Regions from separate parts of the Paenibacillus sp. P32E genome, predicted to be linked through region 3. Evidence: predicted binding sites of a transcription regulator. Region 3 holds the regulator's gene; each other region holds the start of a gene.
What was found. Region 3 encodes Rex, which represses fermentation and respiration genes when NADH is low (regulators of the CRP and FNR family bind a similar motif). Its sites were predicted from a motif close to TTGTGAAATATTTCACAA; they were not measured.
Positions count from the first base shown of each region.

Region 1: the regulator Rex is predicted to act here: its motif matches at 1,217-1,234, upstream of A3848_RS23870 (formate/nitrite transporter family protein).
Region 2: the regulator Rex is predicted to act here: its motif matches at 1,612-1,629, upstream of A3848_RS28915 (helical membrane plugin domain-containing protein).
Region 4: the regulator Rex is predicted to act here: its motif matches at 1,800-1,817, upstream of pflB (formate C-acetyltransferase).

Region 1 covers NZ_LVYY01000035.1:229,844-233,249, reverse strand. Annotated here, with positions in the region: gene A3848_RS23875 (FAD-dependent oxidoreductase) at 1-1,068, shown strand, start outside; gene A3848_RS23870 (formate/nitrite transporter family protein) at 1,355-2,182, shown strand; gene A3848_RS23865 (molybdopterin-containing oxidoreductase family protein) at 2,461-3,406, shown strand, end outside.
Region 2 covers NZ_LVYY01000076.1:27,988-31,393, reverse strand. Annotated here, with positions in the region: gene A3848_RS28920 (NAD(P)/FAD-dependent oxidoreductase) at 1-1,077, opposite strand, end outside; gene A3848_RS28915 (helical membrane plugin domain-containing protein) at 1,096-1,509, opposite strand; gene A3848_RS28910 (nitroreductase family protein) at 1,853-2,470, shown strand; gene A3848_RS28905 (alpha-galactosidase) at 2,554-3,406, opposite strand, start outside.
Region 3 covers NZ_LVYY01000046.1:190,004-193,409, reverse strand. Annotated here, with positions in the region: gene A3848_RS25530 (cell wall elongation regulator TseB-like domain-containing protein) at 1-382, opposite strand, end outside; gene A3848_RS25525 (amidohydrolase) at 429-1,730, opposite strand; gene A3848_RS25520 (redox-sensing transcriptional repressor Rex) at 1,717-2,370, opposite strand; gene dinG (ATP-dependent DNA helicase DinG) at 2,557-3,406, opposite strand, start outside.
Region 4 covers NZ_LVYY01000012.1:74,104-77,509, reverse strand. Annotated here, with positions in the region: gene adhE (bifunctional acetaldehyde-CoA/alcohol dehydrogenase) at 1-1,644, shown strand, start outside; gene pflB (formate C-acetyltransferase) at 1,908-3,406, shown strand, end outside.

The DNA of each region.
Region 1 (3,406 bases), on a different contig from region 3:
TTCGATGACTCCTATGACAAGCTGATCATGACTACCGGCTCATGGCCGATTGTTCCCAAGCTGGAGGGCATGGAGCTTGACGGTATTCTCCTCTCCAAGAACTACAATCATTCCAACACCATCATCGAAAGAGCGCAGCAGGTGGACAGAATCACTGTTGTCGGTGCCGGGTATATCGGAGTCGAGCTGGTGGAGGCTTTTCAAATGAATGGCAAACAGGTTACGCTAATTGACGGCGAGGACCGTATCCTGAGCAAATATCTGGATGAAGAATTCACGACTCCTATTCAAAAATCGCTGGAGGATCACGGAATCACTCTGGCACTTGGCGAGAAGGTTAGCTCGTTTGTTGGCGAGAACGGCAAAGTGACCAAGGTAATCACTAGCAAAGGCGAGCATGAGACCGACCTGGTTATCCTCTGTATCGGATTCCGTCCGAATACCGAACTGCTGAAGGGTAAGGTGGATATGCTGCCTAACGGCGCGATTATCGTCAATGACTATATGCAGACCAGCCTTCCGGACATCTATGCCGCCGGTGACAGCTGTGCAATTCATTATAATCCAACCGGCAAACATGCTTACATTCCGCTGGCCACCAACGCTGTACGCATGGGAACACTGGTAGCCCGCAACCTGGTATCGCAGACGATCCCATACATGGGTACACAGGGAACTTCGGGAATAAAGATTTATGAAGATAATATTGCCGGAACCGGGCTGACAGAGGATGCCGCTATTGCAGAAGGAATGGATATCGAGAGTGTTCTGCTGACCGACAACTATCGTCCCGAGTTTATGCCAACCTTTGAGCAGGTTCAGCTAAAAGTGGTCTATGACCGCTCGACCCGCCGCATTCTCGGCGCACAGATCATGTCCAAGATGGATCTGACACAGTCGATCAATACCGTGTCAGTGTGCATTCAGAATAAAATGACTGTAGACCAGCTGGCCTTCATTGATTTCTTCTTCCAGCCGCACTACAACAAGCCTTGGAATTTCTTGAATACAGCGGGACTTCAAGCCCTGCCTGCAACAGTTGCCCGTAAAGAAACCGTAACTGTCTAAACCTAAGGCTGCCCCCGTTAGCCGGAGCCGATTTTGCGGCTCCGGCTTTTTGTTGTGCTCTGGCATTTTGGGGTAACGGAAGTTGACTCCCGCAGAAAATGGGGAATTCGTCTCTTCTGAGATAAAAAATATTCCGCAGCGGATGCTTTTGTGGTAAATTTGACATGTCAGTGAAAACTTTCACTTAGTTTTTACAAGAGTGATATTTATCACGTAAATGTGTTAGTTGACACGCTACAATGGCATAAAGGAACAAATTTTAAGTAATTCGAAGGGGATAGGAATCATGGCTTATAACAAACCGCAGGGGATTGCCGAAGTCACGGTAGAGAACGGAATTAAGAAGGCGCATAATTCACTCAGTACCGTACTTATTCTTGGCTTCTTGGGGGGAGCGTTCATCGCGCTCGGATTTTTGCTGGACATTCGCGTTATCGCAGGCGCACCGAAGGAATGGGGCTCTATCGCTAACTTTATCGGCGCTTCCGTGTTCCCGGTAGGTCTGATCCTGGTGCTGCTGGCCGGAGGGGAACTGCTGACCGGTAATATGATGGCTGTGCCGCTGGCTTTTATGGCGAAGAAGATTTCGCTATGGGAAATGTTCAAGAATCTGGTGCTGATTACAATCAGTAATTTCGCCGGCGCCTTGTTCGTCGCTTATTTCTTCGGCCACGTTGTTGGCCTCACTGCAGATGGCGTGTATCTGGATAAACTGGTGGATATGGCCGGACACAAGATTGATGCTACCTTCCTGCAGGCCTTTGTTTCCGGTATCGGTTGTAACTGGCTCGTTGCCCTGGCGGTATGGCTCTCTTACGGAGCGGATAATTTCAGTGGTAAAATCCTCGGGATCTGGTTTCCGACCATGGCGTTTGTAGCTATCGGCTTCCAGCACGTTGTAGCTAACATGTTCCTTATCCCTGCTGCTATTTTTGAAGGTCACTTTACCTGGTCGCAGTATTTCGGCAATTTCGCTCCGGTCTGGCTGGGCAACCTGACAGGCGGCGCCATCTTCGTCGCTTTTGCATACTGGATGGCTTACCTGCGCAAAGCGCCAGCGGCTATTCAATCGGTGGAAGGTATTTCTGCTGCCGGTGTAAAAAAACACGCATAAAATACTAACGGTCCGCATGGGCTGGATGGTTATACAGACACTCCCTGATATCTATTAGGGAGTGTCTTTTTGTATCTCAGACAACACAAAATTCGCCGTGCATATCCGACTCGGGGGAACGAAATCGGGCTCACGGCGAATTCATAGGGAGTGTTTCATATGCTCTATTACCCTGACATAGTTGGAACGAATCAGTTTGTTTTCGCCTATTTTCTTTACGTAGAACAGGTGCAGTTATAGAATATACATATTCAAGTGACAAGGGGGGACTAACGCCCATGAGTTACAGCGGAGATGGGGTTTTTCCGGCGGTATGTCCGCTGGATTGCCCTGACACATGCGGACTTCTAGTGCATAAGCAGGACGGCAAAATCATTAAGGTGGAAGGCAACCCCGAGCATCCGGTGACCAAAGGGGCGATCTGCAACAAGGTACGGCATATGGCGGAACGGGTGCATCACCCCGAACGTCTGTTGCAGCCTCTGCGTCGTACAGGGCCGAAAGGGAGTGGTTCTTTCAAGCCGATCAGCTGGGAGGAGGCCATCGGTGAAATCGCCAGCCGTTTCAAGGAACTGTCCGGTACCTATGGGCCGGAAAGCATTCTCCCTTACAGCTTCTATGGCAATATGGGGGTGCTTAGTGTGGACGGGATGGACCGGCGGTTTTTTAATGCGCTCGGTGCAAGTCGTCTGGAGCAGGGCATTTGCAGTGCGGCAGGCACTGCTGGCTGGAAATATACGATGGGATTCAATGGCGGGACAAGTCCCGAGGATACGGTCAATGCCGATCTGATCATTGTCTGGGGCGGCAACATTGTCAGCACGAACATGCATCAGGTCATCTATGCCGAACAGGCCCGTAAACGGGGGGCGAAGGTGGTCGTGATCGATGTGCACCGCAACCGTACGGCACAGTGGGCAGACTGGTTCCTGCCGCTCTATCCCGGCACGGATACAGCCCTCGCGCTAGGGATGATGCATATCTTGTTCAGGGATGGCATGACGGATGAAGCATTTATGGAGCGTTATACAACGGGGCACACGGAGCTGCGCGAGCATGTGCTTGCATATCCGCCAGAACGGGTCGCAGAGATTACTGGCATTGCGGCGGCAGATATCGAGAAGCTGGCCAAGCTGTATGGCGAAGCCAAGGTATCACATATCCACATCGGCAATGGCCTGCAGCACCACGATAATGGGGGCATGAATGTGCGCACGATTGCTT
Region 2 (3,406 bases), on a different contig from region 3:
GGCGCCGATAATCGCCACTCCGTCTTTGCGTCCCAGGCTGGCAAGCGTACCTGAGTTGATCGGACTGAACGTTTCAGATGCGGAGTTATTCAGATAAGCATACAGATTGTAGCCGATCAGCTCGCCCATCTGCCAGGCGATTTGTGCGGTCGGCGGGTATGGACGTCCATCTGCTGCGAAGACAACGGCGCTGTCACCTGCCACAAAAACATCCGGGTGCGAGGTCGACTGCAGAAAATCATTGACTGTGGCACGGCCGCGGTTCACTTCAAGACCCGATTCACCAACAAGAGGATTGCCTTGAACCCCACCGGTCCACACGAAGGTATTAGCCACAATCTGCTGGCCATCCTTCAGATCGATCACATTGCCGGCCACATTGGTTACAGGAAGACCAGTCAGGAAAGTTACCCCGCGGGCAGTCAGGCTGGTTACCGCTCGTTCAATCAAGTGATCCGGCAGCACTGGAAGGATTTTGGGCCCAGCCTCCACCAGCATCAGCTTAATATCTTGAGCATTCACACCATACCGTTTGGTCAGCTTCGGCAGCACATCAGCAATCTCGCCTACCAGTTCCACACCGGTCAGTCCGCCGCCGCCAATCAGAATGGCCGCATCGGCAGGATTGTGCGTCTTGGAATATTCACGAATGCGTTCTTCAATATGGGCATGGATTTTTGTCGCATCCGCAGCGGATTTCAGCACCATGCTATACTCTTCCAGCCCCGGGATGCCGAAGTATGCCGTAGTGCTGCCAAGCGCAACCACAAGGGCATCATACGTGAGCGCCGTACCGTCGGATAGCTGCACCTGCTTGTTGTCAACGGAGAATGACTTCACCTTGGCAATTTTCAGATCAATGTCTTTTCCGGCAAATAGCTTGGTAAGAGGCATAGTAACAGCTTGTTCCGAGGCACTCCCTGCGGCCAGACGATGAAGCTCGGTAATAATCTGATGCGTCGGATACTGATTGATGACTGTGATTTTAGCTTCAGCCTTACTCATATATTTGCGCAAGTTAATAGCACTCAGAAGGCCGCCATAGCCAGCTCCGAGAATCACGATATGTTTTGACATGATAATGTTCCTCCGTCCTTATTTTTGTGGATTACGTTCGCCGCTGACCTGCAGGTATGCATTCATGAAACGGAGCATTTTTTGCACCTGGGGGTCCTTAATCATTCGCATCATGCCGAACAGGCTGATCGTTTCACTGCTCTCGCTGGCACGATCTTTGGCTTCGATCACTGTAGCCGCCATCGTTTTAACGGAATCTACTACAGGCTCCGCAAGCTCCTTGATAGCACCCACTGTATCACTTTTCAGCACTTCATCCGATGCAACAGCCTGCACAAAATCAAGTGATTTGGTTAATGCACCAACCAACTGTGTAATCTGGGGAAGCTGCTCCACCAGTGTTGTTAGGGATTCCTGCACCTCAGGCTTCAAGAGCTGATCCAGGAGATCTTCTTTGGTAAAAGCTTTGGTTTGAGTAATGGTTTCTGACATAATGAGCGCTCCTTTACAATAGCTTTATTTCATATAGAAGATGGACTACAGATGAACGAAATAATTAATCTCTAAATCAATGTGATTATTATAACATTCTCTATGTAAAAAATGTCACAATCTTTTTGCCTCTATACCCTTATTTTGTGATTAAAATCACTTCTTTTCTTCGAATTTCGATATATCCCTCATTTTTGTAAAAAAATTTAGTGCAGCGTTACTTTTAGTCATTGACGAAGGTAAAATGCCGTGATATGTTTAGCAAGTAACAAATAGTAAGTTTATTTATTAATATCAGCTATTAATAATTATTAACCACTACATACACAATGGAGGAACGAACATGAGTACTTTTTCAGAATTGGTTCAAGCACGGAGATCCGCAAATAACTTCGTAGAGGGCATCGAGATTCCCCAGGGCGAGCTGGAGGAAATGTTCTCGCTGGCCCGTCTTGCCCCTTCAGCCTATAATTTGCAGCATGCGCATTATAAGGTGGTTGCCAATGAAGAGCTGAAAGAAAAAGTCCGTGAAGCAGCCTATGGCCAATATAAAATCCACACAGCTTCAGCCGTTATCGTCGTGCTTGGAGACAAGCATGCGTATCTGCAGGCATCAGAAATCTATAGCGGCCTGAAAATGCTAGGAGCCATGAGTGAGGAAGAATTTGACGGCACCATTGATGCCATCAATGGCGCCTACATTGGAAATGACGCTTTTCAGCGCGATGAAGCGATCCGCAATGCCTCCCTGTCCGCGATGCAGTTCATGCTGATTGCCAAGGACAAGGGCTGGGATACATGCCCGATGATCGGTTTCGATTCTGAAGCCCTCAAGGCGACCCTGAGCCTGCCTGAGAATTTGGTACCGGTCATGCTTATTACCATCGGCAAGGACAACAAGCACAAGATCAGACCCCGCGGCTACCGCAAGCCGGTGAATGAGTTTGTTGAGTTCTTTTGAGGGATGCACGCAGCAAAAAGAGCCATCCGGGACGCAGCACGGATGGCTCTTTTTTTTGCTTAAACAGTAGTAATTAATACGCTCTACACTCTGCGGAAACGCCACAGGATACTTTGAAAATCACCATGCAATGCAGGCAGCGGCAATCCCGCATACATCAGATGATCGCCTCCGTATACACCGCCGCCTTCCAGCCATTCATAATCCGCATCCGGATCAAGACCCTTAAGTCGCAGGTAATACAGCTTATCATTAGGCTCAGCCAGTGTACGGACATAGACCACTACAGCCTCTGACTGATCTTCTGCCGCAATCAGCCACGCCGTCTCATTTCCTTCAAAGGGGCTAAGGAGCCGGTATTGCTCCCCAAACTGAACCAGCGGACGCAGTTCTTTGTACAGCGCCACCTGTGCTTTTACCGCCGCCTTTTCTTCTTCTGTGAACTTCGTCAAATCCAGCTCATAGCCAAAATTGCCTGACATGGCCACATGGCCACGGAGTTCCAGGGATGTATTGCGCTGAACCTGATGGTTCGGAACCGCAGATACATGACTGCCCATAGCGCTCAGCGGATAGACGATACTTGTGCCGTACTGGATTTTGAGCCGGCTGACTGCATCGGTGTTGTCACTCGTCCAGGTCTGCGGCATGTAGAAGAGCATCCCGGGATCGAAACGTCCCCCGCCTCCAGAGCAGCTCTCGAACAGCACATCCGGGAATTCCGAGGTAATCCGTTCAAGCACACTATACAGACCAAGCATATAACGGTGCGCCGTTTCGCGTTGTCTTTCCGGCGGCAGCTGTGCAGATCCGATTTCAGTCATATTGCGGTTCATATCCCATTTGACATAGGTGATTGGCGCTGACCGCAGCACAGCAGCAATGCGGTCACCGATCGCCTGGCAGACATCCTCGCGTGAGAAGTCCAGCACCAGC
Region 3 (3,406 bases):
GCTCAATGCTGCTTCCGGGGAGGTCTGACGCAATGATAGACCGGATCTTCTGCTCAGATGTGCCTTTGGACACCTCTTCCACGTATACACCGTTGTCTCCTCCGGCAGGTTTGCCGTCGAGCGTAAAGCGTACCCATACCATAAGGTCCGTTCCAGCTGCATTTCGTCCTGTAAGTACCCAGTATACCGAATTTTCGTCCCATACGGACTTCTGTGCTTTGGTTACCTCGGTCAATCCTGCCCTTGCTTCAGCAACCTCTCTGGCTGCACTGCGTTCGTTCCACTGGTCTTTCATCACATAAGCATAGAACTGGCTTAGTCCGAACAGAAGGAGCAGAACCAGGAGTATCCCCAGCAGAAGCCATTTTCTTCTTTTCTTCAAAGTTGCAGCTCCCTTTCCTCTGGATGCTTCATAGATCCTGTTCTTTTTACCGTTTCAGCAGGCTTTCAAAGGTTTCCTGTGCTTTGCGGCGGATTCGTTCCTCATCTAAAGTCAGGCACTGTCCATTCTTCACAACCTGCTTACCATTCACCCATACATGCTCGACATCCTTAGCACTCGCTGAATACACGGCATGGGAGAGCAGGTCTGTATGAGGCAGGAAGTGCGGCTGGTCAATATCCAGGGCAATGAAATCAGCCTTCATTCCCGGAGCCAGCCGGCCTGTGTTGTCCAGGAAAATCGACTGTGCGCCGTATTCGGTCGCCATCAGCAATGCTTCCGGTGCAGGTACTGCTGTTGGATCTCCGCTCACACCTTTGTGGATCAGAGCAGCCAGGCGCATCTCCTCGAACATATCCAGATTATTATTGCTTGCCGCACCGTCAGTGCCCAGCGATACCTTGACTCCTGCACGCAACAGCTCCGGTACCCGTGCTACACCGCTTGCGAGCTTCAAGTTACTGCCAGGATTATGGGATACCCCTACGTTGTAACGTGCTAGAATCTCTATTTCTTCATCATTCAAATGAACCCCGTGAGCCACGAGGGCCGGGCGCGTGAACATCCCCAGCTTCTCCAGATGCGCTACCGGACGCAGGCCGTAATCTGCGGCATTCTGCTCGACCTCCCGCCGGGTTTCGGACATGTGTGTATGCATAGGCAGGTTCAGATCATGGGCAGCCTGTACAAATTTCACGAAAAATTCAGGAGGACAGGTGTAAGGGGCATGCGGGGAAATCATCGTTGTGATCCTTCCATCCGCCTTTCCATGCCAATTCCGCGCAAAGGCTATCGCCTCCGCCAGCTTATGGTTCTGCACATCCTCAGGACAGAGGCCGATAACCCCGCGCATAAGCACGGCACGCATTCCCGACTGCTCTGAAACCTCAGCAACCCTGTCCATATGGTCATACATATCCAGGAAGGTGGTTGTGCCTCCCTTCAGCATTTCCAGTACAGACAAAGAGGTTCCCCAGTAGACATCGTCACTAGTGAATTTTTCTTCCATGGGCCACATCTTCTCCTGCAGCCAGTTCTGAAGAACCATGTCATCCCCATATCCGCGGAGCAGAGACATGGCGGTGTGGCCATGGGTGTTGACCAGACCCGGCATGAACAGCAGACGGCTGCCGTCAACGATCTGTGTCCCTTCTTCAATAACAGGTTTGACTTCTCCTATGTATGTGATGAGATCATTTTCTATAGTCATATAGCCGCTTAGAACCGGACTTTCCGTACCCGGAACCAGAAATCGCCCATTTACAATTACTGTCTTATTGCTGTTCATCTTCCACTTCGTCCTTTCCATCGTGCAAATAATAGGCCAGACTCTGCAAATCGGTAGTAAAATCAGCGGCGTGAATCCGGATGTTGGACGGCGTCTTCAAGATTACGGGTGCAAAATTAAGGATCGCCTCAATGCCTGAATCCACCAGAATATCTGCAACATTCTGTGCTTCACTATCCGGTACAGTGATAATACCGATGCGGATGCCCTGCTCGCGGATCGTGCTTCCCAGCTCTTCCATGGGCTGGACAATGAGTGAGTTGATTTTCTGCCCGACCTTGGGAGCATAGGAATCAAAAACAGCAGTGATTTTCATCGTGTCCTTCAAGTAAGCATTGTAATTTGAGAGAGCGTGGCCGAGATTACCTGCACCCACCAATGCCACGTTGATTTGCTGGTCAAGCTTCAAGATATGGCGGATTTTCTCAATCAGGTATGACACATCATAGCCAATACCTTTTCTGCCGAAATCCCCGAAATAGGCCAAATCCTTGCGGATTTGCGCCGGATTCAGATCCAGCTTTTGTCCCAGCTCCTGGGAAGATACGGTGGAGATTTCACGCTTCAGGAGATCATTCAGGAAGCGCAGGTACACTGGAAGTCTGCGTACCACGGCCTCCGATATTTTATCCGATTTCATATTTTCTCCTCCTAAAAGTTTTGTGAGCAATGCATCATAGTATTACTTCGTACAAAACTCACTTCGTAAGCATATGCCAAGTTTTGTGAGCATAAGTACAATCCATTCCCTGGTATCTCAGCACGAACCGGATACCAGGAGAACAGAGCTTCGTTGTTCCTTGACTATATTTGAAATGATTGCAGGTTAAGATACGCTGCCGTCTTCAAGCCATTCCGCAATTCGCGGAACCATCTGATCCGTCAGCATATGCTCCATTTTGGGTCCAGGCAGCGAGTAGAGGAAATACTTTCCGTAATAAGATTCGATAACCCTGGTATCATATACTATAACAATACCCCGGTCCTGGGCAGTACGCACCAGCCGGCCGAAACCCTGTTTGAAGCGGATAACCGCCTGGGGAACCGACAGCTTCATAAACGGGTTCTTTTTCTGTGCCTGAAGCAGCTCTGCCTTAGCCTCCGCAAGCGGATGGTTCGGTGGTTGAAAAGGCAGTCTGACAATGGCCAGACAGGTCAAAGCCTCGCCGGGAATATCCACACCTTCCCAGAAGCTGCTTGTTCCGAGCAATACAGAGGCGGAGCTGTCCTGAAAACGCCGGATCAGCTTACTCCGGCTGCCGCCTTCCACTCCCTGCCCCAGTACCGTAATGTCCTCGGAGACAAGCGCCTCCTTTAGAGGATCATAGACTTGGCGCAGCATTTTATAGGAAGTGAAGAGCACAAGCATCCGGCCCCGTGTAGCCACAGCAGCCTCCGCCAATGAATGCACCAGCTTATCGACAAAACGGGCATCGCCCACACTGCCTTTGACACTGGGGAAATCACGCGGTATGACCAGAAGTGCCTGTTCACGGTACTTAAACGGAGATGGGAGCAGTGCTGTCATCAGCCTTCCCTGTTCTGCAGACTCGCCCAGTCCCAGATTATCAATCATAAATTGAAAGGACTTATCTACGGACAAAGTAGCTGAAGTAAGGACTATGCTTTTCTTTTTATCAAAAAAGAGTTCCTTGAGCTGGGCACTGACATCGACT
Region 4 (3,406 bases), on a different contig from region 3:
GCCGGCACGAAGATTCTGGTAGCTGAGCTTGAAGGCGTAGGCACCAAATATCCGCTGTCCGCTGAAAAATTGAGCCCGGTTCTTGCTTGCTACAAAGTTAAAAACGCAGACCAGGGTATCGAACGCGCAGCACAGATTGTTGAATTTGGCGGTATGGGCCACAGCTCGGCCATCCACTCCAACAACGAAGAAGTGATCATGAAGTTCTCGCACCGTCTGAAAACAGGACGTATTCTTGTCAATTCGCCTTCCACACATGGCGCAATCGGCGATATCTACAATACGAATATCCCTTCACTGACTCTGGGCTGCGGATCTTATGGCCGCAACTCTGTATCGCAGAACGTAACTGCCATCAATCTGATCAACGTGAAAAGGGTGAACCGTCGTACCGTGAATATGCAATGGTTTAAAGTACCTGACAAAATTTACTTCGAAAAGGGATCCACTCAATACCTGGCTAAAATGCCTGACATCACACGGGTAGCTATCATCACTGACCCAATGATGGTTAAACTGGGCTATGTAGAAAGAGTTGAGCACTACCTGCGTCAACGCCAGACTCCAGTAGCGATCGAAGTGTTCTCTGAAGTTGAACCAGATCCATCGACTACTACTGTAGAAAAAGGTACTGCAATGATGAACAGATTCCAACCGGACTGCATCATCGCACTCGGTGGCGGTTCCCCTATGGATGCTGCCAAAGGCATGTGGTTGTTCTACGAACACCCAGACGCTGACTTTAACGGCCTGAAACAGAAATTCATGGATATCCGGAAACGCGTATACAAATTCCCTAAGCTTGGAAACAAAGCGAAATTCGTAGCGATTCCAACTACATCGGGTACAGGTTCGGAAGTAACTTCTTTCGCGGTTATTACTGACAAAACAACTGCCAACAACACTAAATACCCATTGGCTGATTATGAGCTGACTCCAGACGTAGCTATCATCGATCCTGAGTTTGTATACAGCTTGCCAAAAACAGCTGTAGCTGATACAGGTATGGACGTATTGACTCATGCCATCGAAGCTTACGTTTCCGTAATGGCAAGTGACTACTCGGACGGTCTGGCTATCAAAGCTATCCAATTGGTATTCCAATACCTTGAAAAATCGGCATTGCAAGGCGACAAGCTTGCCCGCGAAAAAATGCACAACGCATCTACGCTGGCTGGTATGGCATTTGCCAACGCATTCTTGGGTATCAACCACAGCTTGGCGCACAAATGGGGCGGACAGTATCACACCGCTCACGGCCGCACCAATGCAATTCTGATGCCACACGTTATCCGCTACAACGCTAAAAAACCTACAAAGTTCGCTTCGTTCCCTAAATATTCGCACTTTGTAGCTGACGAACGTTATGCCGAAATCGCACGTATTCTGGGATTGCCAGCACGCACTACTGAAGAAGGCGTAACAAGCCTGATCAACGCGATCCGCGACATGAACAAAAAACTCGGTATTGAAGAATCGTTCCAAGCGCTTGGCTTCGATCCTAAGGATTTCGAATCCCGTGTAGATTACTTGGCTGACCGTGCATTTGAAGACCAATGCACAACTGCCAATCCTAAGCTGCCACTGGTTTCTGAACTTGCTGATGTATATCGGAATGCTTTCTATGGCAGATTCGATAACTAATTAACGGTTGTTTAGCAAAAAATGAGTTTATAGGTTAATATGGGACTGGATGGAAGTGACAAATATCACCGAAAGAGTGATATTTGTCACAGTCCTTTTTCAGAAAATAAACTAAAATGTTTATATAGACAACGGTCCCGTTTATGAAGATGCAATTGTGAATTTTATAACAACTAGATCTTTTTTGGGATCACGAGACACGGGATTAACCTTCAAGCCCGCGATCTCTACAAATATACTAAATATAAATGGAGGGATTTAGCATGTCGGTGATTGAAAAAGATGTACAAGAGGTTAAGTCTGGATGGCGCGGTTTTGCAAAAGGCAAATGGTCCAGAAAAGTAAACGTTAATGATTTTATTGAAAAGAACATCAAACCTTATCTTGGCAAGGAAGATTTCCTTGCAGGCCCTACTTACAATACTACTGAACTTTGGAAAATTGTATCTGAAATGACCAAGCAGGAAATTGCTAATGGCGGTGTGCTGGATGTGGACGTTAATACTGTATCCACTATCGTATCTCACAACCCTGGTTATATTGACAAAGACAAAGAACAAATTGTCGGCGTTCAAACAGATGCACCTTTCAAACGTTCCATTCAACCTTTCGGCGGAATCAAGATGATGATCGATGCTACCAAGGCTTACGGCTTCGAACTTCCGCAAAACATTGTTGAAATGTTCACGAACATCCGCAAAACGCATAACCAAGGCGTATTTGATGCATATACCTCTGAAATGAGAGCTGTTCGTAAAGCAGGTATTATCACTGGTCTTCCTGATGCTTACGGCCGTGGCCGTATTATCGGTGACTACCGTCGTGTAGCTCTTTACGGCATTGATTTCCTGATTAAAGAAAAGAAACAAGACCTTAACAACCTTGAAGTTGATTCCATGACCGAAAATGTTATTCGTCTCCGTGAAGAAATTTCCGAGCAGATTCGTGCACTTGGCGAATTGAAGAAAATGGCTGAAATGCATGGAATGGATATCTCCAAACCTGCAAATAATGCTAAAGAAGCTTTCCAATGGGTGTACTTCGGTTACCTGGCTGCTATCAAAGAACAGAACGGTGCTGCTATGTCCCTGGGACGCGTATCCTCTTTCCTTGATATCTATGTAGAACGTGACCTTGCAGAAGGAACACTGACCGAAGAACAAGCACAGGAACTGACAGATCATTTCATCATGAAACTGCGTATCGTTAAGTTCTTGCGTACTCCTGATTACAATGAACTGTTCAGTGGAGACCCAACTTGGGTTACTGAATCCATTGGCGGTATGTCTGTAGACGGAACTACACGCGTAACCAAGAATAGCTTCCGTTTCCTGCACACCCTTTACAATCTGGGACCAGCTCCAGAGCCGAACCTGACTGTACTGTGGTCTGAAAAATTGCCAGAAGGCTTCAAGAAATTCTGTGCTAAGGTTTCCATCGAAACCAGCTCGATTCAATATGAAAATGACGATTTGATGCGTCCAATCTACGGTGATGACTACGGTATTGCTTGCTGCGTATCCGCAATGCGTATCGGTAAGCAAATGCAGTTCTTTGGAGCTCGTGCCAACCTGGCAAAAGCTTTGCTGTATGCTATCAACGGTGGTGTGGATGAAAAGTCCGGCGTACAGGTAGGACCTGAACTGCCTCGCATCACTTCCGATGTATTGGATTATCAAGAAGTAATGAAACGCTTCAAACCAATGATGGAGTGGTTGGCTAAGACTTACATGAACACACTGAATGTCATCCACTACATGCA